DNA from 2 places in the Clostridium sp. MF28 genome. Region 1 is predicted to be linked to the other one. Evidence: a T-box and tRNA genes for the amino acid it is inferred to sense, from the RefSeq annotation. Region 1 holds a T-box; the other holds one or more tRNA genes.
What was found. The T-box of region 1 lies ahead of leuS (leucine--tRNA ligase). A T-box ahead of a tRNA ligase gene usually reads a tRNA of that ligase, here a tRNA-Leu.
Positions count from the first base shown of each region.

Region 1 (16,728 bases):
TATCATTTAACAAAATATCTAAATTTTCACACTTAACATCTTTTACCAATGATTTATTAAATTTATATAATTCATTTTTCATTCTTAATTTTTTATCAATAACATTTTTACTGTTATTAATAGCTATATTAAGATAATCTAATTGTCTGTTTACTGACTTTTCATCAAAGTTAATAATTCTCTCTTTAACATGATCCAAAGCAGATTTATTAAAGTAATTTTTTATTATTCTTCCCTTTGAATCTATTAAATCTCTACTAGTTGTAATTGTTTTAAATAGAGGAATATCATCATATAATAAATCTTCCACTTCAGAAGTTATTAATCTTTTATCATTAAATGGATATTCCCACATATAATACACCATTTTTTGAAAATTTAGCATGCTAACAGTATACTTGGGGTGACTTGCATATTCCAATATTCTGGCATAGTTAATAGTACTACGCATAAGTTGTCTTACCTTTGTATTTTTAAAAACTTCAATTTGTTTTAAGAATTCAAATTTGTTCTTAATAATAAACTTGCTTAATTTTAGAAATCCTTCTTTTATACAACTTTTATACTTTATATAACCTATTTTTTGTTTATCTAATATAGGAATGTTATTTTGTGCCTTGATTTCACACTCTACATAGTCAAACCTAGGATTATCTACCCCTCCCATCAGCTTCAAAATCTTATACGGTAACTTTTGATCTTTATAGGATAATCCACTTATATCAATTCCATTACCATTTTCATCTGCAAGACCAGAATTAGATGGTAAAAAAGAGGTACGATTTATTGAATCTTGAATCCTTAAATTGTTGTAATCAAATATATCCTTAGCTTGTATTGTAATAGGCTGATTAAAAAGAGTTTCTAAATCTATTAAGTATGGAAATTCTCCATTTGCCACAATATTTTCCTTATGGAAGTCATTTCCGCTTAATAAGAAAGTTATAGCTATTAGTTGACCTAATCGTTCATAATACCTCATAATTTGATCTTCATTTTCACAAGGTGTTGCTTCAATATATTCTTCTACTGTGTAATCAGAATTATAATAATTATTAGGGATAGCAATTTTTTCACAATCACAATTTTTGTTTATCCATGAAATTATATTATAAAATTTCTTTGCAATATTAAGATCCTTAGGCTTATATATTATTTTAGTTGTATTATTAAATTCATATTTAATTACAAATTTGCCCTTCTCATGAGTATCCCCTAAATTTCCAGTAATATTAGTTATAATATTTCCTAACTTTATATCTAATTTTTCTGTTATTTCTTTAAAGTCTCTGTCTATTCTAAAAAATGATTCTATATAAGTATTTAATAAACATTCTACTTTAACCACCAAACGCCTTAACATTACTGGATATTTTGCAAAGAACTTTTGCAAATCACTAACATTTTTAAAATTACTTACATTATAGAATTTAAAATTCTGTTTTTCTTGGTTATAATATTCATAAACTATTGTTTTACTACAAATATTGAATAAATTCTTTCCTATATTACTTAATATTCCATCAATTTGATTTGAATGAATTTTTATATTATTATATTTGCATATTTCTTTATTTAACTGCACATTACACCAATAAATAAAAGCATTTAGAAAATACATTATAGATTCTTCATTATAAAAATTATAATTTTGAACATTAGAATATTCACTAATTATATTTTTATACAACTCATACCATTTAGCATAACTTACTTCTTGATTATCTATTTCTTTCTCACTTACTATAGTGGCGAATTTTTCAAAATCAATGCCTTCTAGCTCTAGTTTTTTTATTAAATTGTCATAGCTTAACATATTATCGTTCTTAATCCATTCATCTATTACCTTATTCGCTTTATATTTTTCTAATAAATTTCCTTTAAATAGGCTTATCTTCTCTTCAGTTGTTAAAGTTTTAGCTAAATTTAATTCCATAAGTGTATTCCTCCATTTTTAGTTATTTAAAAATCACCTATAATTTATTACAGGTGATTTTTTGTTTATGAAATACTCCAATATAATCTTAGTTGATTTTAGTCATTTGTTGCTGTAATTGTAACTGTATATGTTGCACTTATTAAAGTAGCTGCTGTTAATACACTAATATCACTAGTTGGTGTAACACCACCATCTTTTTTTGCTCCTACTTCTTCATAGCTTGGACCTACTTTTTTTAATGCTTTTTCATTTAACATAATCAATCTCTCCCTTTACTTTATTTTATTTAATGTGTTAAGTTAACTTACACTAATATGGTAACATCAAGATAGTTAGATAGATTAAATTTATAATAAATGTTTTCTTTCATGTAATAAACTAACTATCTAGTAGAAAATAAATATCAAATTTTATTAAATGCCAGTATTTTATTACATCAAAATATAATTTATATTTCAAAACAAAATTCTAGAACGATTGTTGGGCACAGTTATGATGAGAAATAAAAAAGAGGTACCATAATTCACGACACCTCTACATTTCATGCTATGATTTAATTTATACCTGAACCTTCTTACCATTTGGAAGAATCTTAATAGAAACTAGCAAAGAAATTACCATAATTGAGAAACCAACCAGATACATTGCAGTATATCCAAAATTTCTTTGGATTGTACTAAACATATGTGGATATACAAAGTTAGCTCCTGCTGATCCCAGCACGCTAACAAATGAATATGTACCAGCAACTAGTTCGTCATCAACTACTTCTCTTATATATTTAAATAAAAATGTTAAATAACAACCATACATTAGACCATGTAATTGATCCCCTAAAACAACTAAAGGTATTGAACCTGTTGAAAATAGAAGTATTCTAGTAGTTCCTATAAGAAATGCTATTATTAAATATTTCTTAGGCTTTTTATCCTTTAGATACTTTCCTACAAGCATGAATGATATAAATTCAACACATACTCTTGAAAATATTGATTTACTATATATAGAGTTAGCTAGATCCGCATTCCCCGTTATTTCAATTAAATATGTTGAATATGCAAATTCTATTGCGGTATACGTTCCTATGATTAAGATATTAATTATTCCGAGAATTACTGAATTTTTATTTTTAAATACAGCAATTAATTTTCCCCTATTTGGATTTCCATCTGCTTCAATATTCTTAAACTTCATAGCTATTAATAATATAACTATACATGACATTATGATTCCTATTATATGCATAGTTTTAAATCCATATTTTAAAATTATAGTTCCACTTAATAAAACTACGCACCCAAATCCTATGGATCCCCATTTTCTTATTTCTGAATACTCTACATTTTTTCTAACTGCTATTTCCTCAACATATACTTCATATACATTTCCAATTGTTTGTACTATAATTCCATAAAGAGCTGCATAAAAATATATGATAGTCTTGTTAACAGACATTAAAAATACTATCATTCCAATAAGTGCGCATAAATGTATGATAATAAATCTTTTTTTGTTTTTTCTCATCGAAAACTTACTTACTAAAAATTGCTGGGAAAGAATTGCAAATAATGCTCCTATAGATACTACAGTTCCAACTTGACTTAATGATAATCCAACTACTTGATTCAAATATGGCACATAAAAAGTAGTCACTATACTCGTTACTCCATAATTTATATAAGTAGTCAGGGAATAATAAAACTTTTCTTTGCTTTTCATATAATGCTCCAATCCTAATGAATTAAATATTTCTCCTATTCACCTCTATTATTAAATTTATATATTAAATTATACTCAGTTAAGAAAAAGTTTCCATAACATTAGCAATTTTGTAAAAATAATTATTTAGGTTTCATGAAAAATATTTTTAAAACTCGTTTATTCAATACATATTAGATAAAATACTTAGACATATAAAACCACCCTTTTATTTCTCTAAGTAAAAGAGTGGTTTTATCATAATTTTAAATTTCCTATCCTATACTATAATATAGGAGATACCAATCTAATTAAGGACTCTTTAATTTTGAGAGACAAACTCCTACCATCGTATATTTCTCTAGTTATCTCTTCTGAGCACTCCATGTCCTTTATAAACTGCTTTTCTCCATCCTTTGCAATTCTATCGTCATAAATAAATGCATTAACTTCAAAGTTGAGCTTAAAACTTCTAATGTCTAAATTAGCTGTTCCTATGCTCATTACTAACCCATCAGCTACTATGGTTTTTGCATGAATAAATCCATTTTGATAACTATATATTTTAACACCAGCTTCTAATAATTCTCCCACATAAGAACTTGCTGCCCACTGCATAAAGAAATGATCTGGTTTTCCCGGTATTATAATCCGTACATCTACTCCTGATAATGCAGAGATTTTTAATGATTCCAATATTGGCGAATCAAGGACTAAATATGGAGTTTCCAAATACAAATTATTCTTAGCATTATTAATTAATTTTAAATAAGCATTTCTTATATATTCTTCCTTGTGATCCGGCCCACTAGTTACAATCTGTATTCCAACATCCCCTAAGTCTTTCTTGAATTCTTTTGCATATTTATTATAATCAATTATTTTTTCACCAGATGCATGGCACCAATCCAGTAAAAATCTTTCATTTAATGCATTAACTGCTTCTCCTTCTATTCTCACATGGGTATCTCTCCAAAAACCAACTTCTGGATCCTCACTTATATACTCTTTTCCAACATTAAACCCTCCAACATAGCCGTACTGACCATCAATAACAACTATTTTTCTGTGATTTCTATAATTTATACGAGTATTTATATGCGGTAAAATTCCTGGAAAAAACAGTGAAAACTTCCCACCTGCATTCAAGTATTCCCTAAGAACTTTTTTTCTTAGCTTGCGTGATCCCATACTATCTAATAACAATCTAACCTCTAATCCACTTTTAACTTTCTTAGTTAGTTCATCAAGTATCTGTTTTCCAATAGTATCTCCTCTAAATATATAATATTCAACATGAATAAACTTTTTAGCATTTTTTATGTCTTCAATTAACTGACTAAATTTTTCTTTTCCATTTACATATACATCAATTTTATTATTAGTAGTGTATTTTACGCCAGAATTATTAAAATTTAGCCTCCTTAAATCAGCAAATTTTTCTCCGCCATCATGACCGTGTCTATTGGATTTATATGTATCGTTTAAGTTCTTTCTCTTCTTTTCATCAAACTTTATTTTTTCTTTAAAAATCTTTTGCCTGCTTAGATTTTGACCAAACATGATGTAAATCACAAATCCAATGCCAGGTAAAATCATTAATATTAAGATCCATGCCCATGTTGTTGTAGGATCTTTTCTTTCTATAAACACTAATGATAAAGAAAAAAGTATATTTAAAACTAAAGTTATAACTGTTAAGCCTAAAAGTATGTTCATTGATTCACATCCCTATATTAAACTCTTTCCTATTCTAATATTGTATCATAATAACTTATTCTAAAAAAAATATTATTTGCTTTTTTTGAGATAATATTACTTATAGTAAAAATTAATTTCATTTTTGATTAGGAAAACTACTGCTAATATCATTCCAAATATTGCATAAACAATAAGTGGTAATAATTTTTTACTATATAAACACATATATATAAGTCAACTTCTTGACTTTTTTTGATTTCTTAATATATAATATTATTAAAATTTTATATTGTGCGATGAATAGGAGTATTAGTAATAATTATATCTTAAAGAGAGCTGTTGTTTGGTGTAAAATAGTGTTATATTATTATGAACTTGCCTAGGAGCTTACTTGTTAAAAGCAAGTACGGTAGACCCGTTAAAATAATAAGTGAGAAGGATAAATTTGTTTTTTTATCTCTTCTAATTAAGAGTGGTACCACGGAAATTATGCTTTCGTCTCTTTGTTTTAGAGATGAGAGCTTTTTTTAATTTATCCATTATCAGTGCATAGATCTAATATTTTAATTAAAATTTTGTTTTAATAACATATTTTTCAATTATTATAAGCATTTTTCTTTTATATGCATTATATTGTGCATTTTACATTAAAATTATAGGAGGCTATATCATGGCAAATTACGGAACAAAAATTGATGAAAAGTGGCAAAAATTTTGGGATGAGAATGAGGTTTATAAATTTAATCCTGAAAATTCAGGTAAAAAACTCTATACATTAGAAATGTTTTCTTATCCATCAGGCGCTCAATTACATGCTGGTCACTGGTTTAACTATGGTCCAACAGATTCATGGGCAAGACTTAAGAGAATGCAAGGATATAATGTATTTCAACCAATGGGATTTGATGCCTTTGGATTACCTGCTGAAAATTATGCTATAAAAACTGGAATTCATCCTCAAGATTCTACTTTAAAGAATATTGAGACAATGGAAAAACAATTGAAATCTATGGGTGCTATGTTTAATTGGGAAAATGAAGTTGTTACTTGTCTTCCTGATTATTATAAATGGACTCAGTGGCTATTCTTGAAACTTTACGAGAAAGGTCTAGCTTACAGAAAAAAAGCACCTGTAAATTGGTGCCCATCATGCAATACAGTATTAGCTAATGAACAAGTTGTTGATGGTGTTTGTGAAAGATGTAGTACTGAGGTTACAAAGAAAGACCTTACTCAATGGTTCTTTAAAATAACTGAGTACGGCGATGAATTGCTTGATAAATTAGATGGTTTAGATTGGCCTGAAAAAACTAAGTCTATGCAAAAGCACTGGATTGGAAGATCTTATGGTGCAGAGGTTACTTTCAAAGTCAAGGATTCAGATTTGAAATTCGATGTATTTACTACAAGAGTTGATACTTTAAACGGTGTTACTTATGTAGTTTTAGCTCCTGAAAACAAACTAGTTGATGAGTTAACTATTCCAGAGTATAAGGCTGCTGTTGAAGAATATAAAGAAGCTGCTGCGAAGCAATCTGAAATTGAAAGACAATCAGTTTCAAAAGAAAAGACAGGAGTATTCACAGGATCTTATGCTATAAATCCTATTAATGGAAAAGTAGTCCCTATTTGGATTTCTGATTATGTATTGGCTACTTATGGTACAGGATGTGTTATGGCAGTTCCTGCTCATGATGAAAGAGATTTTGCTTTTGCAACAAAATTCAATTTACCAATCGAAAGAGTTATAACAGATAAAGAAAATACTAATCCAGACCTTCCATATTGCGAATATGGAGTACTTGTTAATTCAGGAAAATTCGATGGATTAACAACTGATGAAGCTAAAAAGAAAATCGTTGAAGAATTAGAAAAAGATGAATTAGGAGCAATGAAGAAAAACTTCAGATTAAGAGACTGGCTAGTTTCAAGACAAAGATATTGGGGTGCTCCAATTCCTGTTATATACTGTGATGATTGTGGAATAGTTCCAGTACCTGAAAAGGATCTTCCAGTGAAACTTCCTTACAATGTTGAATTTACACCAGATGGTAAATCACCATTAGGTAAATGTGAGGATTTTGTAAATACAACTTGTCCTCATTGCGGGAAGCCTGCAAAGAGAGAAGCTGATACTTTAGACACTTTTGTATGTTCATCTTTTTACTATTTAAGATATGTAGACAATAAAAACGATGATGCACCTTTTGATTCTGAAAAAGTCAACAAAATGCTTCCTGTAGACAAATATGTTGGTGGACCAGAACATGCTTGCATGCATTTATTATATGCTAGATTCATAACAAAAGCTTTAAGAGATATGGGATATTTAAACTTTGACGAACCATTCTTAAGCTTAACTCACCAAGGATTGATCTTAGGACCAGATGGACTTAAAATGAGTAAATCAAAAGGAAATACTATTTCTCCTGATGATTATATTAAAGAATATGGAGCTGACGTATTTAGAATGTACTTAATGTTTGGATTTGGTTATACTGAAGGTGGAGCTTGGAGCGACGACGGAATAAAATCTGTTGGAAAATTCGTGGATAGAATTGAAAGAATCCTTGAAAATTGCAGAAATATAATAAATTCAAATGAGAGCACTAAAGATTCTATTGATTCAGCTGAAAAAGAATTAAACTTCTGGAAACATAATACTATTAAAGGTGTTACTGAAGACGGAGATAAAATGCAATTTAACACTGCAATAGCAAGACTTATGGAGCTTACAAATGCTCTTAATAAGTACACTCAAGAAAATATTAAAAACGCAAACTTCTTAAAAGAAACTATAGTTGATTTCATAAAACTACTTGCACCATTTGCTCCTCACTTTGCTGAAGAGCAATGGAGTTTACTTGGAAATAATTCAACAATCTTTAATGAAAAATGGCCAGAATTTAACCCTGCTGCTTTAGTTAAAGATGAAGTCGAAATTGCAATCCAAATAAATGGTAAAATAAAAGCTAAAATCATGGTAGCTTCTAATTTAGATGAAGAAGGTATAAAAGCTGCTTCATTAGAAAATGAGACTATTAAAGAAAATACTGAAGGTAAAACTATAGTTAAAGTGATTGTAATTAAAGGAAGACTTGTTAATATAGTTGTAAAATAAAAAAGTGGCCACTTGGCCACTTTTTTATTAGTTATAGATATTCAACTTTAAAGCTATATTTATGTGTCAACTTACCAGAATCATAAATATTTTGTTCCGAAAAGCTATGAAAATATATTTACATACTAATTCTAATTAATAATTTAGGCATCTATATATACTATTACTTTAGTTAAACTCTTACTTTTATTTGATAATATTATTTCAATATTGAAACTTATGAATTAAATCTATATCCTGTTCCCCAAAGGGTTTCAATATACTCTGGATTTCCTGGGTCCTTTTCTATCTTCTTTCTTAACTTTTGTATATGGACTGCCACAGTTGCTGTATCTCCGTAATAATCCTCTCCCCATATTCTATCGAATAATTGATCTTTAGTGAAAACTATATTGGGATTAGAAGCTAAAAATACCATAAGCTCATACTCCTTTGTAGTAAGAATAACCTCTTTTCCATTTACGAAAACTTTATGTGAATCTGTTCTTATCTCCAATGCTTTATGGCTAATAATATTGAGTTGGGGTCTATTTCCTGATAACCTCTCATATCTAAGCATATGAGACTTTATTCTGGCTACTAATTCTGCAGGACTAAAAGGTTTTGTTAAATAATCATCTGCACCAAATCCTAACCCCTTTATTTTATCAATATCTTCACTTCTTGCTGATACTATTATTATAGGTATTTCATATTTTTCTCTAACTTCTCTTACTATTTCATACCCATCTTTGCCTGGTAGCATTAAATCAACTATTATAAGATCATATGTACCAATAAGAGCTTTTTTTAATCCTTGAATACCATCCTGAATTATTTCCACTTTATAACCATTTAATTGAAGATACTCTTTTTCTAGTTCAGCGATATTTATATCATCTTCTATAATTAATATTTGTTTCATATGCTTCCTCCTCTTTATTATTTATGCCTTAAATGACACATGTCAGATATCTATGATTCGTATCACTATTTAATCACGAATAACATCTGCACACTCCTTAGCATTGTGCCCCTTGTTGGTATAAATTCAGCTATAGTTCTCTCCACCTGAAAAGCTTCACTTTATTGGTAGCTCTATAGTAAACGTACTTCCTTTCCCCATTATACTTGATGCATAAATTTTTCCTCCATGAGCTTCTACCATTTCCTTTGCAATTGCAAGTCCTAAACCTGTACTCATAAAGTCTTTTGTACGTTCTGTATCTATACGGTAAAATCTATTAAATATATTTGAAAGTTTATCTTCTGGAATCCCAGGACCATTATCTTTAATTTCTATCTTAATCCATTCATTATTATTACTTAATTCTACTTTAATTATTGAATCTTTTTGCCTTCCATATTTTATAGCATTCCCTATAACATTCCTAATAACTTGATATATTCTTTTTCCATCTATGTTAATTTCTAATTCTTCCGACAACCTATCTTCAAATTTAAATTCAATATCCTTTTCTTTAAGAACAAAATCAAACTCTTCCATAAGATCACTCATAAATGCCTTAAATTTAACTATCCCAAAATTAAAATCTAATTTTTGCATATCTAATTTTGAAAATAAAAACAAATCATCAATAAGGTTATTTATATAAGTAGTATTATTATGAATTATATTTAGATAATTGTTCACTTTATCTGGTGAAGTAACAACACCATCCACTAAGGCTTCAATATATCCATTAATTGAAGTAATTGGTGTTTTTAAGTCATGGGAAATATTAGCTATCAATGCTTTTCTATTTTCTTCATATTCAAGTTTCATCTCTTCAGATTTTTTTAAGGTTTCAGCCATCTTATTAAAATCATATATTAAAATTCCTATTTCATTATATACGTCGTTATCAATTTTCACGTCATAATTACCCCTAGCTATCTGTTCAACACCATCTTTTAACTTCTCTATAGGTTTCATAATTCTTTTTTCCATTCTCATAGTTATATATATATGAGAGCTTTGATGAATAATAAAAATTATTGCAAAAAATATAGTAATTGCCTTTACATCTACAAATTTAAATATGGAAAAAACAAGTAACATGCTTATTAAAATTCCCGTTGGACGCATCCATCTTAGATATCTATGTATCCTATTAAATTCATTAAATTGTTTATGATGAGACTTATGATGTATTTTTTGATGCTCATAAACTAACTCATAACGCATTTCATTTAACTCTTTGAGTTTTTCAAAAAATTCCCGATGTTCTTCATCAATTCTATTATGAAAATGAGAATAAACTCTTCCTCTAAACCTTCTAATGCTTTCCACCTCCTTAAAATAAATTTCTACCATTGTAATGATTATAACATTACAAATTAACTTTTAATAAATTAAATTAAAACTGTCTATTAATAATTCTAATAAAATCATTCTATGAGATACTTAAATTTTGATTTGGAACAAAGTTCCTTATTTACTTATTTATTTATAAATGAAAATCTCTAAATAATTGAATTTTACATCAATAATTTAGAGATTTCTGAATTTCAACCCCTCTTTACATTAAGAAATACTCATTTTTCTTAATAGATTTTTCACATCAGTTGCATATATATATTTATCATCTTCTTTAATCATCACTCTAGTGCGACATTTAAAGCATTTATTATCACAATGCGTTGTCTCAAATTGAATTCCTCTATTATTTAGAGCTTCAACTAATTCATTATACTTTCTAGTGTTAGTACAAATAAGATATTTGGGCATTTACTACTATCTCCTAACTCAATTAATTTACCAAACTAAATCTAGTGATCCATTTACAGCATTTTCGCCTTTAGAAGAAATTTCTACTTTCTCAACTTCATTATTTTTATTTGCATATATTTTTAATATAGCATCGCTGTTTTCAGAACATAATAGTTCTTTTATAAATTTATGATGCTTATGAAAACCTCTATCATCACTTTCCTTCATTTGTCTTATATGCTCCATTATCTTTTCTTCATCCATTCCTTTATGGAATTCTTTATGCATGTCCTTGATTTCTTTAAATACCTCTTTCAATTCTAAAGAAATAATAGCCTTTTCATCTTTTTCCTCCACTTGCACATTATTTAATAAATTTAATATAAAAGTAACTTTTGAAAGTCCTCCTTTTATTCCACCGTGACCATGCATTCCGTGCATATTCATTCCATGATTATGCATTCCTCTATGAAATCCATGATCCGGGCACTCCTTTATATTAAATTCAGAATTACTATCATGTTTTACTTTTTTGCCTTCAGCATCTAAATCAACACTTATGTTAGCTTTTGTTTCCCCACTTTTAGTATTAGTTTCAAATTCATTGGAAAATGATAATACTTTTACATCTCCTTTAGTTGCTTCCAATTTTACGCTTCCTTTAAACACTTCTTTTTCCTTCATAGTTTTAAATACATCATATAATACTTTAATTTTATTCATTTATAACGCCTCCCAATATTTTTAAAGATTTATTTCCTTGCTTGTTATGAATTCATTATAAAATCTAATTTTAAAAATCTTTTAAAGCAATTATAAAAATTTTATAAAAAAATAGAAATCCCTCAAAAGGGATTTCTATTTATACTATCTAAGAAAAGCATCAAGGCTTTTCTTCCCAGGTTTCTAATTCTAAATTAACATATATAAATTGACTTATTTAATTACATTTTGCGGAGTACCTTTTAACCATTTTTTTATATTATCAAAAACAATAACTGCTCTCTTTTCGAAAGCTTCCGCTGTTGCAAATGCAACATGAGGAGTAACTATTAAATTATTTGCTCCAAACAATACATGATCTGTAGGAATTGGTGGCTCAATTTCAAATACATCTACTCCCGCACCGGCAATTTTGCCATTATTTAAAGCTTCCGCAAGTGCTGAACTATCTAAAACAGGACCTCGTGCTGTATTTATTAAAATTGCACTTTCTTTCATTAATGATAATTTTTCATTATTTATTAATCCTTTAGTGCTTTCATTTAGTGGAACATGAAGCGATACTATATCACAAGTAGCCATTAATGTATCTAAATCTACAAATTCGATTCCTTCAACATCTTTTTTAGTCCTGCTATAAGCGTATACATCACATCCAAATGCTTTAGCAATTGCGGCAGTTCTCATACCTATAGCTCCTGCCCCTACTACTCCAAACTTCTTTCCTGCGAGTTCAAATCCCACAAGCCCATTCTTCGTTCCACCTTCTCTAGCCACCTTATCACATGGTATAATATTTCTATATAGAGAAATAACCATACCAAATACTAAGTCTGCAACTGCAGCAGTTGAGTATCCAGCACAATTGCATACTAAAATGTCTCTTTCCTTACAGTAATCCATTGCAACATGGTCTACTCCTGTAAACGCAACACAAATCATTTTCAAATTTGGACAGTTTTCTATTACCTCTTTTTTATATGGAAGATTGGATATTACTACAGCATCAGCATCTTTGCTTCTTTCTATTAATGTTTCGGTATCTTCTACTCTTGTATCATAATATATTATGTCTACTTCATTTCCTAAACTATTCTTTGCCATTCCCAATAACTTATCCTTATTTACACCTAATGGCTCTAATATCACTAATTTCATTTACTTCATTCTCCTTTATATATTAATTTATATTTAAAAATGATTTGTTAAAAGCGCTTTATCTATATTATATATGATACATCCCCATCAGAATCTTTTGAATAGATATATGTGAAATTTTTTATTTTAATTATCCTCAGATAAAAAAAGATTCGGATATTTTCTTCTAGAGTATCTAAAAAAACATCCGAACCTTTTTTCATATTAACCAACATATAAGTGATATTTCTGAATGCAATTTCGGAAATAAAATTGAAATATAAGTATATGATGAACTACATGAATTTGCAGATAATATTTGCATATCGTATTTGTTGTTTCAACTTAATAAATCTCAATTTTATTATTATAAATAAGACTTAGTAAGTTGAACATATTTACGAACTTAGTTTTAAAATAACAATGTATAGATTTTGAGCAATATAATTCATTCGTTATAAGAGTGCTTACCTTGCATTGCCTGATGACTTAATACAGATTTTGATGCTTAAAATTTTTAGAACGTATTGCTCATAAATACAACTATCTTTCAAAATCTTTATACATTAAACTTGGCTGTATTCCTTTATTATTCTGATATTTTCCACTGCTATATAAATCATATTCTCCATGGATATCATGATAATATATTTGACATATTTCTACGTTAGGATAAACTTTTATTGGCTGAACGCAAAAAATTTCTAACGTCCAGTAGCCTGAAAATCCAATATCTCCGAATCCAGCTGTAACATGAATAAATACCCCTAATCTACCTGTTGAAGAGCGTCCTTCAAGCATAGGGACATATTTACTAGTACTCGTAAATTCATTTGTTCTACCTAAGTATAATTTACCTGGTTCTAATAATAATCCATCCTCCGGAATTTTTATAACTTTTGTTGGATTTGGAGTTTTCATATCTAAAATATCATTTTCATAAACTAATAATTCATTATGCAAAGACAAATTATAACTATTAGGATTTATTTTTTCCTCATCAAAAGGTTCAATTATTATATTACTACCAATATTTTTTAATATTTCTTTTCCTGATAATATCATTAGTTCTCCTCCAAGCTATATACTTTAATAAATAGTTCATAATGTATTATTTTAATGTATTAAATCTAATAAATTCTAAATGCCTAACCAATAATATCACAATATATAAGAAAATTTATGCATTTAAGATTTCTTTAAACTCAAACAATACTTTTTTAACATTCTCTTCATCTAAAGGCTTATAGCTATTTAAATATCCTGAAGCATCAAGAGCTTCATATGCTTTCTTACTCATTGAAATCCAATTTTCAGGTATATAAATCCACACTATATCCTCATATTTACAACTTAATAAAAAATGTTCTAATCCTCTAAATGCATATTCTTCAATTTCGTGAAGCTCATTTAGAATCTTATAATCCTTAACTATTTTAGAACTTAACTCACATTTATATATGTCTACATAGAAGAAATCAAATTTATTTTTTTTTGCTTTAAAGGCATCCCCTTTTATTATCCGTATTTTTTTATTTTTAGGAAAATTATTATTATATAATTTTATTATTTCTTCACTAATTTCATATACAATTACTTCTTCTACACTATTTTTTTTTGCAATTTCTTGAACTACATATCCAATGCCAAGTCCAATTACACCAACTTTTCCGTGAGCAAAAGAAATTGCTCCATATGAACTTTCAACTGTCTCTGGTGTTAGTTTCATTAAATCACTGCCATTTTTATATAATTGAATTATATCTATATCATATTCTTCTTCATTTTCATACATATAACCTTGTAATTCTTGCTTTATTATGGTATCTTTAACTATTTTATAGTCGCCACAAGTTCCTTGATTAATTAAGTCACTATATCGCTTTATCTCTTGGAACACAAAACTTTTATTATATGGTTTCATAGTTAATTCCCCTTCTTACAATATTTAATGCAAAATCTTTAATAGTTCTATATTATTATAGCACATTTTCCAATTTATGTATAATATTGTATAATTTATTTATTAACATTATATATTCAATAAACCATAATATAATAGCACATTCTTAGACATAATATAACTATTAATATTAACTTTTTATTTTAATATATATATGCTATACTTACTTTAATGATTTAATATCATTAATATTTCATAAAGTAGGTGTTTATATATGAAAAATGTTAATATAAGTGAAGAAGCTTATAATGAATTTAAAGCTTTTTTAGAAGAAAATAAAATAACTGATTTCAATATTAGAATAAATTTTGCTGGTTATGCATGTAGCGGTCCAGTTTTTAACATATCTCTTTCAGAAGCTACTGATGCCGACGAGGTTGAAAAAATGAATGATATTTCATTTATATACGAAAAATCCCTAATAGAACAATTTGGTGGATTTATAATACTTTCTTCTGATGAAAATGAAGGTAATGGCTTAAGTTTAAAGCCTGTTATAGCGCCTGAAGGCGGATGTGGTGGTTCTTGCTCAGGATGCCACTAAAATCATAATAAAAAATGTAGAATAAATGAAGAATATTTATTCTACATTTTTTTGTTGTTCTGAGTTCTTATACCATCTAACATTCCCCTTACAAAAAGCTTAATTCTTACTCTACAGTTAATCACTTTACTTATTTGTACTATCAACCGACTCTATTTTCCACTGCACATTCCCATAGTCATCACTTATTTTATATATACCTTCCAAAAGATCTATCCAATAATGATTTTTTATAACCTTACTTTCCTTATCTTCACCTGTAGCTCCATTTAAATTTTCTTCATTAAATTCATTAAAGTATTCGTATGTTTTTGAAGAAATCTCATACATATATTTAAAAGATTGTAAATCTTCACTTTCTAGCCTTATTTTATTTGATTCATTTTTCATCTCTTTACTTACAGTAGACAACATATACTCCTTTATCTTTTCATTTATATTATTTTCCATTATCTTATCAGTTTTAATTACCTTAGAGAAAAACGGTATTGCATTTTGAGTGTATGCTCTATACTGTTGCCATAATTCTATTATGTCATTAGACATTTCATCATAATTCTTATAAAGCTTTACTAAATCTTCATTTTTTAAACTATTCTCTTCAATTCCTTTAGACAATATATCCATATTGCTTTCATTTCTTTGCTTAAAATCCTCTATCTTAGTATAGGATTCCTGACCTAGTTTATATTTATAATTATTTAATTTAAATACTACATATATATTAAGTATTATACTTACTACAAGAAGTATAGATAAAAACCTTGTATAATCTGTAATTTTCATTCCTTGGGTCAAGAATATCACTCCTCTATACTGTAATTTATTTTAACATATTACCTTATATTTGCCTATTTAAAATTGGTTAATAATTTCCCTATCTAGCCCAGTCGTGTATAGCTTCATTTACCATTTTCAATCCGATATTCCCACCTGAGCTTTCCTTCTTTTCAGTATTTATTCTTTTAATCTCTCCATAAGGATTTTTTAATGATAATTCTTCATTTCCAGATACAACCCATATAGTTTTTTTGTTAATTGGCTTTACTTCAAGCTCTCTTTCTCCAACACCATCTGTAAAATATATTAATACAGCACTTCTTAAATTATTTTCATTTATATACCTAAATACAGGTGTAAATTTCGTAGATCCATTATCTTTGCTTCTCTTTCTTATGTCATTCTCATTTCTTAAGTCATATACTTTTCT
Region 1 is NZ_CP014331.1:2,563,704-2,580,431, forward strand. It holds gene AXY43_RS11210 (type 2 lanthipeptide synthetase LanM family protein) at 1-1,936, opposite strand, end outside; gene AXY43_RS27890 (hypothetical protein) at 2,035-2,196, opposite strand; gene AXY43_RS11215 (MFS transporter) at 2,498-3,658, opposite strand; gene cls (cardiolipin synthase) at 3,923-5,356, opposite strand; T-box leader at 5,626-5,844, shown strand; gene leuS (leucine--tRNA ligase) at 6,009-8,459, shown strand; gene AXY43_RS11230 (response regulator transcription factor) at 8,677-9,363, opposite strand; gene AXY43_RS11235 (sensor histidine kinase) at 9,520-10,755, opposite strand; gene AXY43_RS11240 (hypothetical protein) at 10,966-11,169, opposite strand; gene AXY43_RS11245 (hypothetical protein) at 11,197-11,874, opposite strand; gene AXY43_RS11250 (2-hydroxyacid dehydrogenase) at 12,088-13,032, opposite strand; gene dcd (dCTP deaminase) at 13,555-14,076, opposite strand; gene AXY43_RS11260 (hypothetical protein) at 14,192-14,935, opposite strand; gene AXY43_RS11265 (HesB-like protein) at 15,189-15,518, shown strand; gene AXY43_RS11270 (hypothetical protein) at 15,645-16,316, opposite strand; gene AXY43_RS11275 (vWA domain-containing protein) at 16,396-16,728, opposite strand, start outside.

Region 2 (16,728 bases), 890 kb from region 1:
TTTTCTAAACTTGACAGTAACAGGTTTGGTTGAAACTTTTTTTATAGTTCTAACGATATCGTATGCAAGTTCCGGTTCTTTCATTAATGCAGATCCCTCTCCATTTTTAACTATTTTGGGAGCTGGGCATCCCATATTAATATCAATTATACAAATATCTTCCCTGTTATTTAAATATTCCTCACAAATTCTAGCCATCACATCTGGCTCTCTACCAAATATCTGGGCCGCAACTGGTTTTTCTTCATCTGCTATTCTAAGTAAGGTTTGTGTATTCTCGCTTCCATAATATAATGCTTTAGCACTAACCATTTCGGTGTAAACCAAACCGCATCCCATTTCCTTACATAATCCTCTAAATGATATGTCAGTTACTCCTGCCATAGGTGCTAGAAATATATTGTTTTCAAAGGTTAAATTCCCTATCTTCATTGTAGAATATACTCCTTACATCTTGTATAAATCTCAATTTCCATATAATTTATCTTTGGGAAATCTCTATTTCTTTGTTTTTTTCATATAATATTTTTAATCCTTCTAGTGTTAAATCCGAATCAACCTTATCAATAACATCAGTCTCTTTAGCTATTAAATTTGCTAATCCACCTGTTGCTAATACAAAAGGTTCTTCCTTATACTTAGAATTTTTCATTTCTTGTTTCATTTTTTTCACTATATATTCAACTTGCCCAATATAACCAAATATAATACCAGATTGCATACTTGATACAGTATTTTTGCAAATCATATTTTTTGGTACTTCTAATTCTACTCTAGGAAGCTTAGCTGCTCTTTCAAATAAAGCATCCGCCGAAATTCTTATTCCAGGGCATATGCATCCTCCAAGATAATCTCCATTCGCTCTTACTGCACAAAAAGTTGTAGCTGTTCCAAAGTCTATTATTATAACTGGTCTCTTGTAAATTTCATATGCAGCAACAGCATTTACTATTCTATCTGCTCCAACTTCTCTCGGGTTATCATATTTAATATTTATTCCAGTTTTCACTCCTGGTCCAACTATTATAGGTTCGTGACAAAAACATTTTCTTAACATATTTTCTAAAGAATGCATTATATTAGGAACAACAGAAGAAACTATAACTCCAGTAATATTTTTAGGATCAATGTCACTTAAGTTAAATAGTTGCATAACTTGTATACCATACTCATCTGAAGTTTTATTTCCTTCACTTGAAATACGCCAACTAGCTATATACCTTTCTCCATTATGTACTCCCAAAACAATGTTAGTATTACCTGCATCAACAAGTAAAATCATAGAAAGCACCACCTTAATATAGTTAAATTAAAAGCAGCCCGAAGAGCTGCCTTAATTTTGAAATTGACTAAAAAATAACAATATAATTTTAACAATTATATTTAATTTGTCAAGAGTTTAAATGTGATTTTAGATTAATACCACCATTTTCTAGCTTCTGTTTTCAACTTAAATACACATATATGCATTCATTAGAATAATCCTATTATTTCTCCACTTTTTAATACATCCATCTTATTTGCTGCTGGTACCTTTGGAAGGCCAGGCATAGTCATTATGTCACCTGTCTGAACCACTATAAATCCAGCTCCATTTGATACTCTGACTTCTTTAACTGTAATATCAAATCCTGTAGGCCTAGCTAAAAGGCTAGGATTATCTGATAGTGAATATTGCGTTTTTGCCATACATACAGGAAGTTTATCCAACTTGAACTTTTCTAATTCATCAATTTGTTTTTTTGCTGCTGGAGTATAATTAACTTTATCTGCTCCATAAATTTCACTAGCAATTGTAAATATTTTCTCTCTAATAGATTTTTCCTTATCATATATAGGCTCAAAATTTGATTCACTATTCTCTAGTGCATCTAACACTATATTGGCAAGGTCAATTCCACCTTCACCACCTTTAGCCCACACATCACACAATGCTACTTTAACCCCAATTCTATCGCAAAAATCCTTAATGAATTCCACTTCTTCCGAACTATCTGTAACAAACTTATTTATTGCAACAACAGGTGTAATTTTAAACTTCTTTATATTCTCTATCTGTTTTTCCAAATTAGCAATTCCATCTTTTAATGCTTCAACATTTGGAACATTTAATTCTGTCTTAGCTACTCCGCCATGATGCTTTAATGCTCTTATAGTCGCAACAACTACAACACATTCAGGTTCTAAATTACCATATCTACATTTAATATCAAAGAACTTCTCTGCACCTAAATCCGCTCCAAATCCAGCTTCTGTTATGGCAACATCTCCCAACTTTAAAGCAAGCTTAGTTGCCATTATAGAATTACATCCATGAGCAATATTAGCAAATGGTCCTCCATGTATTAATGCAGGAGTATTTTCTAATGTTTGAACCAAGTTAGGCTTAATCGCGTCTTTCATTAGTAGCGCCATAGCTCCTTGTACTTCTAGTTCCTTAGCATAAACAGGATTTCCATCTAAATTATATGCAATTACTATATTCCCCATTCTTTCTTTCAAATCTTCTAGATCACTTGCTAAACATAATATAGCCATTATTTCAGATGCAACAGTTATATTGAATCCATCTTCTCTAACAAATCCATTAACCTTTCCACCCATCCCAACAATGATATGTCTTAACGCTCTATATTCATATCCATTACTCTTTTAAATACAATTCTTCTAGAATCAATTCTTAAAACATTACCTTGGTGAATATGGTTATCTATTGCTGCAGATAACAAATTATTAGCAGATGTAATAGCATGCATATCTCCAGTAAAATGAAGATTGATATCTTCCATAGGAACAACTTGAGCATATCCTCCCCCAGCTGCTCCACCCTTGATCCCGAAAACCGGTCCTAATGATGGCTCCCTTAATGCTATAACGGCTTTCTTCCCAATCCTGTTTAAAGCCTGACCAAGCCCTACTGTAACTGTTGACTTTCCTTCTCCTGCAGGAGTTGGATTTATAGCTGTTACCAAAACTAACTTTCCATTATTATTATTTTTAACCTTATCATATACATCTAAAGATATTTTACACTTATATTTTCCATAGTACTCTATATCATCTTCGCAAAGTCCCAATTTTTCAGCCACATTTTTTATCGGCTCCATCTTTGCCTCTTGAGCAATCTGAATATCACTTTTCATTTAAAATCCCTCCTAAATATAAACCCAAAATCATACTTAATATAATTTATTATATCATTTCACTATACATAATAAAAGTTTTTTCGAATAATAAGTATAAATAGACTCCGAATATTCGTATTAATATAAATATTCTATGATTCTACATATAAAAAATTAAAGGGCTATTTCAAACCCATTTTGTGCCTGAAATAGCCTGTGTATTAATTATTTACAAAAATATCTTCGAATTCTTCTGCATCAAGTTTTTCTTTTTCAATTAAAGCTTTTGCAACAGCATGTAATTTGTTTATATTTTCTTTTAGAAGCTTATTAGCTCTATCATAAGCCTCATCTATAAATTTCTTTATTTCTTTATCTATTTTAGAACCTATCTCTTCGCTAAAGTTTCTCCCCTTACCTAAGTCTCTTCCAAGGAAAACTTCATCATGCCCTGAAGTACTAAATGATATAGTTCCAATTTCTTCGCTCATACCATAATCCATAACCATACTTCTAGCTATATGACTTGCTCTATCTATATCATTTTTTGCACCAGTACTTATATCTCCCATAATCAATCTTTCAGCAACTCTTCCACCTAGGAGTCCAACCATCTCATCTTTTAATTTAGACTTAGATGTATAAGAAGTGTCCTCCTTTGGAAGATGCATAGTATATCCACCAGCTCTACCTCTTGGAATTACACTTATTTCATGAACCGGATCACAGTGTGGAAGCAATCTCATAACAACTGCATGACCTGCTTCATGATAAGCTGTTAATTTCCTATCATGTTCAGTTATTACCCTACTCTTTTTCTCAGGACCTGCAATTACTTTTGTTATTGCTTCTTCCATTTCAGACATAGAAATTTGTTTTTTGTCTTTTCTAACAGCAAGTAATGCCGCTTCATTTGTTAGATTTTCTAAATCTGCTCCCGAAAACCCTGGTGTTCTTCTAGCAAGCACATCTAACTTCACATCATCATTTAGTGGTTTCTTTCTTGTATGAACTTTAAGAATTTCCTCTCTACCTTTTACATCTGGAGCTCCAACAATTATTTGCCTATCAAATCTTCCTGGTCTTAATAACGCTGGATCTAATATATCAGGCCTATTTGTTGCAGCTATCATTATGATACCTTCATTAGCACCGAATCCATCCATTTCAACAAGAAGTTGATTTAATGTCTGTTCTCTTTCGTCATGTCCTCCACCTAAGCCTGCACCTCTCTGTCTTCCAACTGCATCAATTTCATCTATAAATACTATACAAGGTGAATTTTTCTTTGCTTCTTCAAATAAACTTCTAACTCTCGATGCACCAACACCAACAAACATTTCAACAAAATCTGATCCTGATATACTAAAGAATGGCACGCCTGCCTCTCCCGCTATCGCTTTTGCAAGTAATGTTTTTCCAGTCCCAGGAGGCCCAACTAATAAAACGCCTTTAGGAATTCTTGCGCCTATCTGTATATACTTTGATGGCAATTTTAAAAATTCAACAATTTCTTCAAGCTCAGCTTTCTCTTCATCCGCACCTGCTATATCTTCAAATGTAACTGTTTGTGTATCTGGAGTTACCATTTTAGCTTTGCTTTTACCAAAATTCATAACCCCTCTTCCACCACTTCCGCTTTGGGATTGTTGAGTAAATATAAATAGGAATATAAATATAAATACTGCCATTAATATAAATGGAAGTAATGTTGCTATCCACGTTGCATTATTAGATGGTTTCTCAAAAACGACTTTAACATCTAATTTAGGCTGATTTACTATAAGCGAACTAACAAGTTCACCCGGAGCAATAGTAACAAAACTTTTATTATCAGTAGTTTTTCCTTCTATAGTCATGCTGTCTTCCTTGACTAAGATACTTTCTATTTCATTTGAATTCCACTTTTGTATAAATGAACTATAAGTTATCTCATTAGAACCTTTTCCTGTTTGCCACATAGTAACTGCTGCTAAAATCAGCATAACTGAGCATACAATCCATACAGCCGCACTTGAATATTTTTTCATTCAAGGCCCCCCTCTCTCATCATATTTAAAATTTTACCATAGGAATATTTTTATTACAATTAAATTTGAACTTTCTATTTTTCATATACTTCAGGCTTTAATATCCCTATAAAAGGTAAATTCCTGTATTTTTCAGCATAATCTATTCCATAACCTACTATGAATCCATCAGGAACCTCAAATCCAATATATTTAACATCTAAATCAGATTTACGCCTCGCTTGCTTATTTAGTAATGCAACTATTTCTATACTATTTGCTTTTCTCGCTTTTAAATATTTAAGTAAATATGTTAAGGTTACTCCTGTATCAACAATATCCTCAACCACTAAAATATCTTTTCCTTCTATACTATTATCTAAGTCTTTTAATATTCTTACGACACCAGATGTTTCTGTAGAACTTCCATAGCTTGAAACTGCCATAAAATCTATTTCACATTTAATAGATATGTTTTTTATTAGCTCGGCAGCAAATATTACTGATCCTTTTAAAATACCAACTATAAGTAAATCTTTTCCTCTATAATCTGTACTTATTTCACTTGCAAGTTCTTTAATTCTCTTACTTAAAATTTCTTCTGAGTATAGTATCTCTTGTATATCTTGTTTCATATTTAATATTCCTTTCTTTGAACGACTACTTTTAATATATTCGTACTTTTACTTGTAAGTTTATATTCTTCTGAGATTCTAATTCCAATAACCCATGCAATCCTTTCATCAAAGCATAAAATAGGGATGCATTCTCTTTCATTCTTAGGAATTTTCATATCAATAAAAATATCTTTTAATTTTTTGCTACCACTCATTCCTAGTGGAATAATTTTATCTCCATTCTTTCTATTTCGTATTGAAATATTATTATTAATTTTATCAAAATCAAAATACTTAACGAAATCTCCTTGCTTTAAGTTTATAGAATTTTCATTATAACCATTAATTATAGAAAATTGAATAACATACTTATGAAACTCAACTGTATTTATATATATGTTATCTTTACCTAAAATTATTTCTTCTTTTTTACTATTTATATCTGATTTTTTTGTCTTTGTTTTTATGTATATATCTCCATAAACATTTTCAGCACAAACTCCATTTGGAAGATGCACTAACTTTCCAGAGTATTTTTGAGCCAAACAAGATATTTCATATATATGCTTAACTTCAAAATCGTAATTAGACTTTGAATACCTTGTTAACGCATGCCTTAATACTCTATTAACCAAAGATTCTTCCTCTTTAAATATTTCCTTTTTTATTATAAAATAATCATTACATTCCATACAATATTTATTGTATAAACCAGCGGATAATTTTTCAAGGAATTCATTATCTTTTTGCAATAATGTAGACATCCTATTCAAAGTCTGTACTATATCTTCATTAAAATTTTCTTTCATATATGGCAATATATCTAATCTTATTTTATTTCTATTATAAATTTTTTCAAAGTTAGTTTTATCAATTCTTGGATTTAAGTTCTTTAGCTTTACGTAGTTTTCTACTTCTTCTCTACTCAAGCATAAAATGGGTCTTATTATTTTATCATCTCTAGACGCCCTAATTCCTCCCAACCCTTCAAGGCCTGTTCCTCTCATAAGCCTAAATAAGACTGTCTCCGCCTGATCATTTGCATTATGCGCAGTAGCAATCTTATTAAAGCCTTCTTTTTCTAAGATTTCATCAAAAAAATCATATCTAGCATTCCTCCCAGCCATTTCCGAAGACAACTTACTTTCCTTAGAATAAGCATTAATATCTACACGTTTGACAAAACATTTTATTCCCATATCATTGCATGTATTAATGACATATCTCTCATCTTCAAATGCATCTTCGCCTCTTAAAAGATGATTTAAGTGTGCAGCAGCTATACTTATATTTAATTCTTCTCTTAGCTCAAATAAAACATTCAAAAGACATATAGAATCTGGTCCTCCAGAAAGAGCAATCAAAATTTTATCATTGGGTTTAATAAGGTTATTGTCTTTTATATAAGACAGTACTTTTCTATACAAAAATAACACTCCTACTTATTTATTATTATGTCATATACAATTCCGCTTCTTATATTTTACGTATATATGTTCTAAATGTAAACATTATTGCTTCAATTTAACAGTTCAAAACTCATTCTATATAAATATAACATTATTCTTAAAAACAATCTTATTTATTTACTTAAATATGAAACAAATATAAATAGCTGTTTCAAATTTAACTTACGATTTAAATTTTTGAAACAGCTATTTATAATATTTTAATAACTTATTGCATGATAATCTTAGCTATCTAAATAAACTTTTGAAACTACTACTGTCATATCATCTTTAATTGTTCCATTACTTAATTTTTTCGCTCTTTCTAACACCTTTTCTGACAGTTCTCTAGGATCTGAATTAATTGTCTTTAAATATTCTTCAATCCAAGTTGATTCTCCCGAGTTTGATTTATCTATATCTAAAATACCATCGCTGACATTAATTAAAATATCACCAGGTCGTAGCACTTCTCTTATAACTTCCACGTCCACTTCATCTACAAGTCCAAAAGGTAAATTCTTAGAATTAATAGATATTACATCACGGCCTCTTTTTATAAAGCTAGGTGCTGCGCCTATCTTTACAAATATTGCATTACCATTATATAAGTCAATTCTATTTAAATCTAAAGTTGCATATTTTTCATCTTCCGAAAATCTCATTCCCATTATAGAATTAACTGTGTTGACCGTTATATCTTCATCGAACCCTGCTTCAATAAGCTTTTCTACCAAATCAACAGTTGCTTTGCTTTCTTCCTTAGCCTCTGGTCCAGACCCCATCCCATCACTTAGAATTGTCATATACGTTCCATTTCTTGTCCTTCCAAAACTATAACTATCACCTATTTGAGTTTCTCCACCTTTTGGTTCCATTGCACCATAAGACACCATATAATACTTTGGTTTTTCCTCTATCGTTATAATACATTCATTTGTCTGTGGATTTATTTTACAACCATCATCCCCAATACATAATTTCATTCTCATAGCACTGCTCAATAGAGAAACTATGTTTTTTCCATAATAATCAGCTCCTTCGCAATTATTTACACTTAATCTAATCTTAACCCTACCGCTTTTATCTATATAGCAAAAAATATCATTGTAATATATGGAGTTTTTATTCAGTATACGTTTCGTCAATCTTTCTAAATCAGTATCTATTCTAACCTCCTTTTTAAAATCATTAAGAAGATTATCTAAAGTACACGATATGTTAGTTATATGGGATGATAATATATTTCTTCCTTCTGCTAATCTTTCCTTTATTGATTCATTTACATTATAATTGGTTACAATCCCCTCTGCATTTTTTAAAAGTGTAAAATTTTTGATACATCTTTTTTGCAAATCCATAGGAATTGCTAATTTGCCCTCCTCCTTACTTTGAATTAACATTTGAAAAGAATTAAATGTTTGATGAAACTCTCTTTCCCAGCATAAAGGCCTATTTTCACAGCTTGAACAACTTCTATCTGCCAAGTTTTCTACTAATGCACTCCCTTTCGATTTAATCAATAAATTTTCATTATCATTGTTAGTTAATAAGCATCTTGATACATTTGTAAGTACACTTGTAAGCTCTTTTAATTTAAAAGTAAATTCCTCCTTTATTGCATTTAATTGAATTTCGCCTAAAGATGCTTTCTTTCTATATGGATTTATCTCAATTTCAATACTTGTAAATACAGGTTTTGGAACACACAAGAATAAAACAGAACTAGTAAGAACCTCAACTCCCAACTTCAATGTTACTGCATTAGAGTACAAAGCTAATGCAGTATAAATTATTATACCTGATAGTATTGAAAATATTTTCCCAGTATCTTTAAATATGCCAACAATTAAGCCTCCAACTCCAAAAAAGGCTACACTATACATCATGTCATTTGAAGCAACTCCAAGCATTATACCCATAGAAACTCCAATCATAGTTCCATATGTTGCACCGCCTACATATGCAATCGTCAAAACTAATGTAAGTGCGCATATATTTCTTATAGAGTAATTACTAATATTTATATTACCTATTCCTGCAACTAATAAACATAAAAATATTCCAATACTTACTATTTCCTCCGAAGAAAAGAAGTAATTGGTATTAACCTCTTCCAAAGAATTTAGCGCATACTTTATAACATAATATATGGGCAATACAATTAATGTCTGTATTAAACATAAAGTTATATTTACGCCAAGTTCATATTTATTAACTAGTAAACCATAACAAAAAAAACTACTTAGAATTATTACAAAACCTACTAATTCCTTTTTTCTATTTTTAGCTGGTGCTATAAACACATAGTAAATTGTAACTAAAGCTACAGCTACTAAATATACATAACCGTCTGTCAGTAAACTACTTATTGTTAGATATCCTATAGCGATTCCTATCGCCACAGTTAAACTATTTCTCCTATTCTCTTTTGTAACTACAGCTATCAAATACGCAATTCCTATTGGCGCTATACCAAGACTATCTGATTGATTTAATAATAAATTTACTCTACCGAGCAAGATTCCTGAAATTAGAATAATCCCTAACTTCACTATAGATGTTTTCATCCATAACTTTTTTCTTAAGTTTTCTACTCTAGTTATTCCTTCATACTTATCCAACCCTAATCCATACTGCACATTAGCTCGCCTCATTTCCAAATAATGTAATTTGATTATAGCATCATAACCTTACGATAAATGTCATAAGGTGTTTATCGTATAAAGTTTTCGTAGGACAACTTCATCTATATTTCTCTAATATCTAATGATTTAATAGATTATTTTCTTTATTACATTTTGATCTAATATCATACTTAGTCAAGGTAAATCAAGATATCTGGCTAATTATTAAACTTAGAACGTTATAATTAATTTGTCGTTAATCTCATTTTATTAGAAATTTATATATAAAATATTTTTCATAAAATTATAAATCGTGAATACACTTTTTAATTACTCCTTAAAATAATATTTTTTACGATTATTCTCGGATTTTCTTGGCTTAAGTGACCAAAATTCGTATTCGGTAATCAATCTTATGACAAGTTAACTTACAGTACTCAAAATATTAAGTACTAAAAAAAGCCTAACATAAGTGTAGTCATCTACATTCATATTAAACTTCTATCTATAACTAATTTAAACACCATGTTAGAAAAGTAAACTTTAAATATCTCATTCTTAGCATTATAAATAGATGCTAAAGTTTTCTTCTCACTGGCTAGGAATTTATTCAGAATATTATGCCTTTATCTTATACTTCATATAATAAATATTTTCCAAACAAAAAAAGACCTGAGCTACTGCTTAAGTCTTATGGTTGCGGAGGCAGGACTTGAACCTACGACCTTCGGGTTATGAGCCCGACGAGCTACCAACTGCTCCACCCCGCGATATTATTTTTTTCATATATGGTGCCGAAGACCGGAATCGAACCGGTACGGTGTTTAACTACCGCAGGATTTTAAGTCCTGTGCGTCTGCCAGTTCCGCCACTTCGGCATATTCATTGTATCCTACAAGTTCACGACATATAAGTTAAAGCTTTGATAACAAAGCTTACTAAACTTTATGGTTGCGGAGGCAGGACTTGAACCTACGACCTTCGGGTTATGAGCCCGACGAGCTACCAACTGCTCCACCCCGCGATATTATTTTTTTCATATATATGGTGCCGAAGACCGGAATCGAACCGGTACGGTGTTTAACTACCGCAGGATTTTAAGTCCTGTGCGTCTGCCAGTTCCGCCACTTCGGCACATATTGGTAGCGGAAATAGGACTTGAACCTACGACACCTCGGGTATGAACCGAGTGCTCTAGCCAGCTGAGCTATTCCGCCATATTTATGGTTGCGGGGGCAGGACTTGAACCTACGACCTTCGGGTTATGAGCCCGACGAGCTACCAACTGCTCCACCCCGCGATATTATTTTTTTCATATATATGGTGCCGAAGACCGGAATCGAACCGGTACGGTGTTTAACCACCGCAGGATTTTAAGTCCTGTGCGTCTGCCAGTTCCGCCACTTCGGCACATATTGGTAGCGGAAATAGGACTTGAACCTACGACACCTCGGGTATGAACCGAGTGCTCTAGCCAGCTGAGCTATTCCGCCATATCAATGGTTGCGGGGGCAGGACTTGAACCTACGACCTTCGGGTTATGAGCCCGACGAGCTACCAACTGCTCCACCCCGCGATATTATTTTTTTCATATACATGGTGCCGAAGACCGGAATCGAACCGGTACGGTGTTTAACCACCGCAGGATTTTAAGTCCTGTGCGTCTGCCAGTTCCGCCACTTCGGCATATCTTATAAACTAAGTGCCAACGACAAAGCTAATTATAATACATATTCTTTTTAGTGTCAACAATATTTTTTTATTAATCTTATATATTTAAAATTTTAATTGCAATAATCAGTAAATCACAAGTTTTAAGCACTATAAATATCCATTTATAATCTTAATAATGCAGAATAAACTGTAAACAAATATAAAAATTTCTCTACAAATCTATTCTACATTTGAAATTTATCAAGCAAATTTTATATTTATTTTCCTAATAAAGATTTTAAAAATTTTTAGTAGCCTTTTTTTCCACCTTTACTTTTAAATTCTTGATGTTTCTTTACATCTTGCATTCTTTCTTCACTATCTTTTAGAAACTTAGACATAATATCTTCGAAATTTCCTGAATTAGTAGTTTTCTTCTTATCAGGTGCCTTCCAATCAATCTCTGCTGGTTTAACCGATTTTCTTTGAACATTTGCTTGCTTTATTGAAAGACTGATTTTACCATTATCATCAATTGAGATAACTTTCACTTTCACTTTATCTTGCTCACTAAGATGTTCTCTAATATCTTTTACGTAAGAATCTGCCACTTCTGAAATATGAACTAATCCAGTTTTGCCTTCAACTTCAATAAAAGCTCCAAAGTTTGTGATGTTTATCACTGTGCCCTCTACTATGTTTCCTGCCATTAAGGTCATGTTTAAAAGACTCCTCCTTAAATTTAAAAATATATAAATTTATAAGAACAAATCTGCTGTGCAGATGCTCTTTAATTTAGAATACAAATTTAATTATTTAGCTACTATAATATTACCAGAGTTTTATAAGTTTTTCTATAAATTGAAATTTAATTTTGATTTGTTATCTCACCATTAACAACTTTTTCACCAGGCTTAATCATCCCAAGTCTTTCCCTTGCTAATTTTTCAAGATAATCCGATGAGCTTGAATTAATTTTATCAACTTCATCTTGAAGTCTTTCGTTTTTTTGCTTAATTTCATTTAACTGAACTTGTTTACTGTCAATTTCCTTTTGAATTCTATTCATTGTCATACTTTGCCTAATGTAACTAAAGACAAAGAAAATAATAAATCCAGTAATTATTGTCCGCTTTAATATTAACTTCGTTTTCATCTATAAGAACCTCTATTTTGCAAATTCTCTTAAGTCTATTGTAAACACTATATTAGTATTATTCAAGTAATTTTTTATCATTTCCTTTTATCAGTAATTTTATATGCAATTATTTTTAATGGATATAATAAATTTTTCAATAAAATTCTAATCAACTTATAAGATAATTTTGCAATTAGCATCTCGCTGTTATAAAAATACTTACTAATAAATTTAAAGTATAATATAATGGCCATAATTATGAAAATATATACATAGGGAGTTAAAAATGCATAATTAGTATATAGTAAAAAGGTAAAAACAATCAAAGCAATAAGTACACAAAATAGCATATCTTCTATTATTGTTAATATCTTTATAGAGTTTAATCCTCTTATTCCTCTATATATATCAAACAATATTCCCGTTATAACACCTCCAATTAAGCTGCATATAACAAGATTAATCTGCATATTCAATCCTAAAGGCATACTATATTCCTACTTAAACAATCTGCTTATTATGCTTTCATTGCTTTTCTTAGATATCTTTCCGTTATATACCATAGATGCAATGCTTCCAGCAATTATAACATCACCATTTTGCACATCCAACTTGTTCATTTTTAACTCTTCTCCCTTGATAGTTAAATTTCCTAGATTAGTTGTTAAATCTATTTTTTGCTCATCAAAACTTATAACCTCTATAACACCACTTAAAGTTAATTTTTTTCTATTCTCTAGAGATAAACTTGATTTATTATCTTCTACTTTATTTTCCACTCTTTTCTCCATTAAAAATTCCTCCATTTATTTTTCTTATACAATATATGTTTGTATTTTGCATTTTAGAATTTAGAACCTTTAATAAGTTAAGTATAGTGGAATTTATTTCTTAAAAGCTGTTAAGTGGAATTATTTATGATAATTTCACTTAACATAAATCTTTTTTGTTCAATCCCCATATATAGATAAAGAGTAGATAAACTATATAGTTTCTACTCTTTATCTTCTTCACCCTCAAGGATAATATACATTTCTTTTGCTTCTTCTTTTCTCACATGTTCTACTACACTAGCAATTTCCGCTTTTAATACTTTATTAGCAAACGTTATTTCAATTATATCCCCTTCTTTTATTTTTGTAGAAGGCTTTGCTACTTTCCCGTTTATTAATATACGGCCACTCTCACATATTTCTTTCGCTACAGTTCTTCTTTTTATAATACGCGATACCTTTAAATATTTATCTAGCCTCACAATTTCTCCTCCATTCAAAAGAACCCGAGAAAACTCGGGTTCATATTTACTCTGTCTAACTTGTATTTTATTACTTGTTAACTTTATCTTTGAATTCCTTACCTGCTTTAAATACTGGAACTGTTGTTGCAGGAATGTTTATAACTTCTTTAGTTCTAGGATTTCTTCCTTCTCTAGCTGCTCTTTCTCTAGTTTCAAAAGTTCCAAATCCAACTAATTGAACCTTTTCTCCTTTTTCTAGTGCTTCCTCAACACTTTCAATTAAAGCTTTTAATGCTAATTCTGCATCTTTTTTTGTTAATTTACTTTTTTCCGCCATACTAGTAATTAATTCTGCTTTATTCACAATAACATCCTCCTTAAAATCCAGTTACATATTTTCTAACTGTTTTCTTTATGTACTAAATTGCACTTCTTTATTATATAACCTCTTCAGCTACCCGTCTATAGAAAAACGCTTTCTTTTCCTATATATAACTAAATAATCCAATAAATCGTTACAAAGTAGTTCTTTATAAAATTATTATTCTTCATAAACTAGAAAATTCCTTTATTTAAATTACCTATTAACCTAAGTTTTTTGAAATTTCCCATAGTTCATTCATTTCATCTAAAGTCATACTTGTTAATTCAATATTCTTATCCTTAGCTGCTCTTTCAATATACTGAAATCTTTTTATAAACTTGTCTATAGTATAATTTAATGCTATTTCTTCGTCTACTTTCAGAAACCTTGCAATATTTACACATGAAAATATTAAATCTCCGACTTCTTCTTCTATTTTCTCCACATTTTCTGTATTATATACATCAATTACTTCTTTTAACTCTTCTTTTACCTTACTTACAGCAAAATCTATATTTTCAAAGTCAAATCCAACCTTACTTGCCTTTTCTTGAATCTTATGTGCTCTTAAAAGTGCAGGTAGTCCCTTTGTTATTCCTTTCAGTTCATCTACAACACTATTATATCCCTTTTCTTTCTTCTTTAACTCATCCCACTTTATTAATACATCTTCTGATGAATTCAATCCATCAGCGTCTTTAAATACATGAGGATGCCTACTTATCATTTTATTACAAATTCCTTCTATCACATCTCCTATATCGAAATATCCGTCTTCTTTTCCAATAGATGCATGAAAAACAACTTGTAGAAGTACATCTCCTAATTCTTCGATTAACGAATTATCATCATCTTGATCTATTGCGTCTATTACCTCATAGCTTTCTTCTATTAAAGCCTTCTTAAGAGACTTATGGGTTTGTTCTCTATCCCACGGACATCCATCTTCACCTCTCAAAACTTCTATTATGTCTAAAAAATCATTAAAGTCTTTTTTGTTTTTTAAATCCTTTGGTATATAAATAGATGTTAAATAATCTATGTCCTCCTGCATATCCAGTTCAAATAACGGTATCTTTCTTATGCTTTCCTGACCGTCTATTCCGGCTGCTCTTACATAATAAATCTCTGTTTCATCATTATAGCATTCTAGCAATCTTAATTTAACTTCTGATGCTATCAATTGATTGTATACCTGCGTAACAATTGTTCCTATTCTTTTGTCTAAAATTTGGTTACTTATGTCAAAAGAGTCTATAACCTTTAACCCCTCTATAGGATCAATCTTAAGGCTTTCAATCATTGCATCGATAAAACTTACTGCTGGTATAACTTTATATTCTATTCCATTTTCTTTACATAGTTCTATTAAGTTAAATACTGATTTTTCTGCAACCAATGGATGACCTGGAACTGCATAAATTAAATCAGTCATATTTTTATGCTTATTAATTATGTCTTTTGCGATATTTAAGTATACTTCATCAAAATTATCTATACTATCATAAATATTATCATAAGTATCAAATACGATATTTTTTTCCTTCAGGTAATCTACTGTTGGATGCTTTTCCGTTCTTAGAAATATATGTTTGCTTGCTTCGAGTTCATTTATTGTTCCTATTGTCAATGCATCCTTACTTCCTGGTCCTAATCCCACTATCTTAATCATTAGAATTTCTCTCCTTTTTACTTTCTTTTAAATCTATCTCTTATTTCTTCAACATTAAATACCTTGAATACAATTATCATTATAATATATACTATCATACCCAAAAATATAGATGTCAAGCAAGATATTCCATTACTAATTGTATTCTTATATAAAATATTATAACTTATTAATACAATTAACATCATAATACTGGATGCATAGCAAGGTTTTATTAATATTTCGTATAAGTTAAGTCTTACTCTTAGTGTAAATTTCATCATCATTATATTTAAAATACTTACTGTTAAATAAGCTCCAAAGCTCGCCAAAACAGCACCATATATGTTAAACATTTGCATAGGAACTAATACCCATGTTAATACAATTTTAATCAAACATCCAATCAAGAGGTTAATAACAGGTTTTATATAATGCCCTGTTCCTTGCAGTATTGCTGTTGTTGTTTGAGTAATTATTATAAAAGGAATTGTTAATGATAAATATTTTAATATCTCTATTCCTTCAAACCTACCTGGAAATATAAACTTCATTACTGGTTCAGCTAAAAAGAATAACCCAAAAGTGCACGGAATAGCAATTACTGATGCCATTTTCATAGATGCATCTATTTTGCCTTTTAGCTCTTTCTGCTTCTTAAGTATGAAATTCTCAGCTATGATAGGAATTAGAGATGTACAAATAGCCATAGAAAGAGTTAATGGAATATTTACGATTACAGACGCTTTACCTGTTAATTGCGCATATAATACAGTTGATTGTACATTTGTGAAGCCCGCATCTAATAGTTTTTGTGGTACTAAAATGGAATCTATTAAATTCATAATACTTGATACTG
Region 2 is NZ_CP014331.1:3,458,360-3,475,087, reverse strand. It holds gene dusB (tRNA dihydrouridine synthase DusB) at 1-432, opposite strand, end outside; gene AXY43_RS15005 (type III pantothenate kinase) at 482-1,282, opposite strand; partial or broken gene AXY43_RS15000 (formate--tetrahydrofolate ligase) at 1,474-3,143, opposite strand; gene ftsH (ATP-dependent zinc metalloprotease FtsH) at 3,347-5,155, opposite strand; gene hpt (hypoxanthine phosphoribosyltransferase) at 5,230-5,769, opposite strand; gene tilS (tRNA lysidine(34) synthetase TilS) at 5,772-7,178, opposite strand; gene spoIIE (stage II sporulation protein E) at 7,445-9,856, opposite strand; tRNA gene AXY43_RS14975 (tRNA-Met) at 10,521-10,596, opposite strand; tRNA gene AXY43_RS14970 (tRNA-Leu) at 10,616-10,704, opposite strand; tRNA gene AXY43_RS14965 (tRNA-Met) at 10,775-10,850, opposite strand; tRNA gene AXY43_RS14960 (tRNA-Leu) at 10,872-10,960, opposite strand; tRNA gene AXY43_RS14955 (tRNA-Met) at 10,967-11,043, opposite strand; tRNA gene AXY43_RS14950 (tRNA-Met) at 11,051-11,126, opposite strand; tRNA gene AXY43_RS14945 (tRNA-Leu) at 11,148-11,236, opposite strand; tRNA gene AXY43_RS14940 (tRNA-Met) at 11,243-11,319, opposite strand; tRNA gene AXY43_RS14935 (tRNA-Met) at 11,327-11,402, opposite strand; tRNA gene AXY43_RS14930 (tRNA-Leu) at 11,424-11,512, opposite strand; gene AXY43_RS14925 (S1 domain-containing RNA-binding protein) at 11,788-12,198, opposite strand; gene AXY43_RS14920 (FtsB family cell division protein) at 12,348-12,635, opposite strand; gene yabQ (spore cortex biosynthesis protein YabQ) at 12,713-13,105, opposite strand; gene yabP (sporulation protein YabP) at 13,115-13,408, opposite strand; gene AXY43_RS14905 (RNA-binding S4 domain-containing protein) at 13,612-13,872, opposite strand; gene AXY43_RS14900 (HU family DNA-binding protein) at 13,943-14,218, opposite strand; gene mazG (nucleoside triphosphate pyrophosphohydrolase) at 14,439-15,890, opposite strand; gene AXY43_RS14890 (putative polysaccharide biosynthesis protein) at 15,908-16,728, opposite strand, start outside.
Region 2: it has a tRNA-Leu gene. The T-box ahead of leuS (leucine--tRNA ligase) is inferred to sense a tRNA for this amino acid. The anticodon was not compared.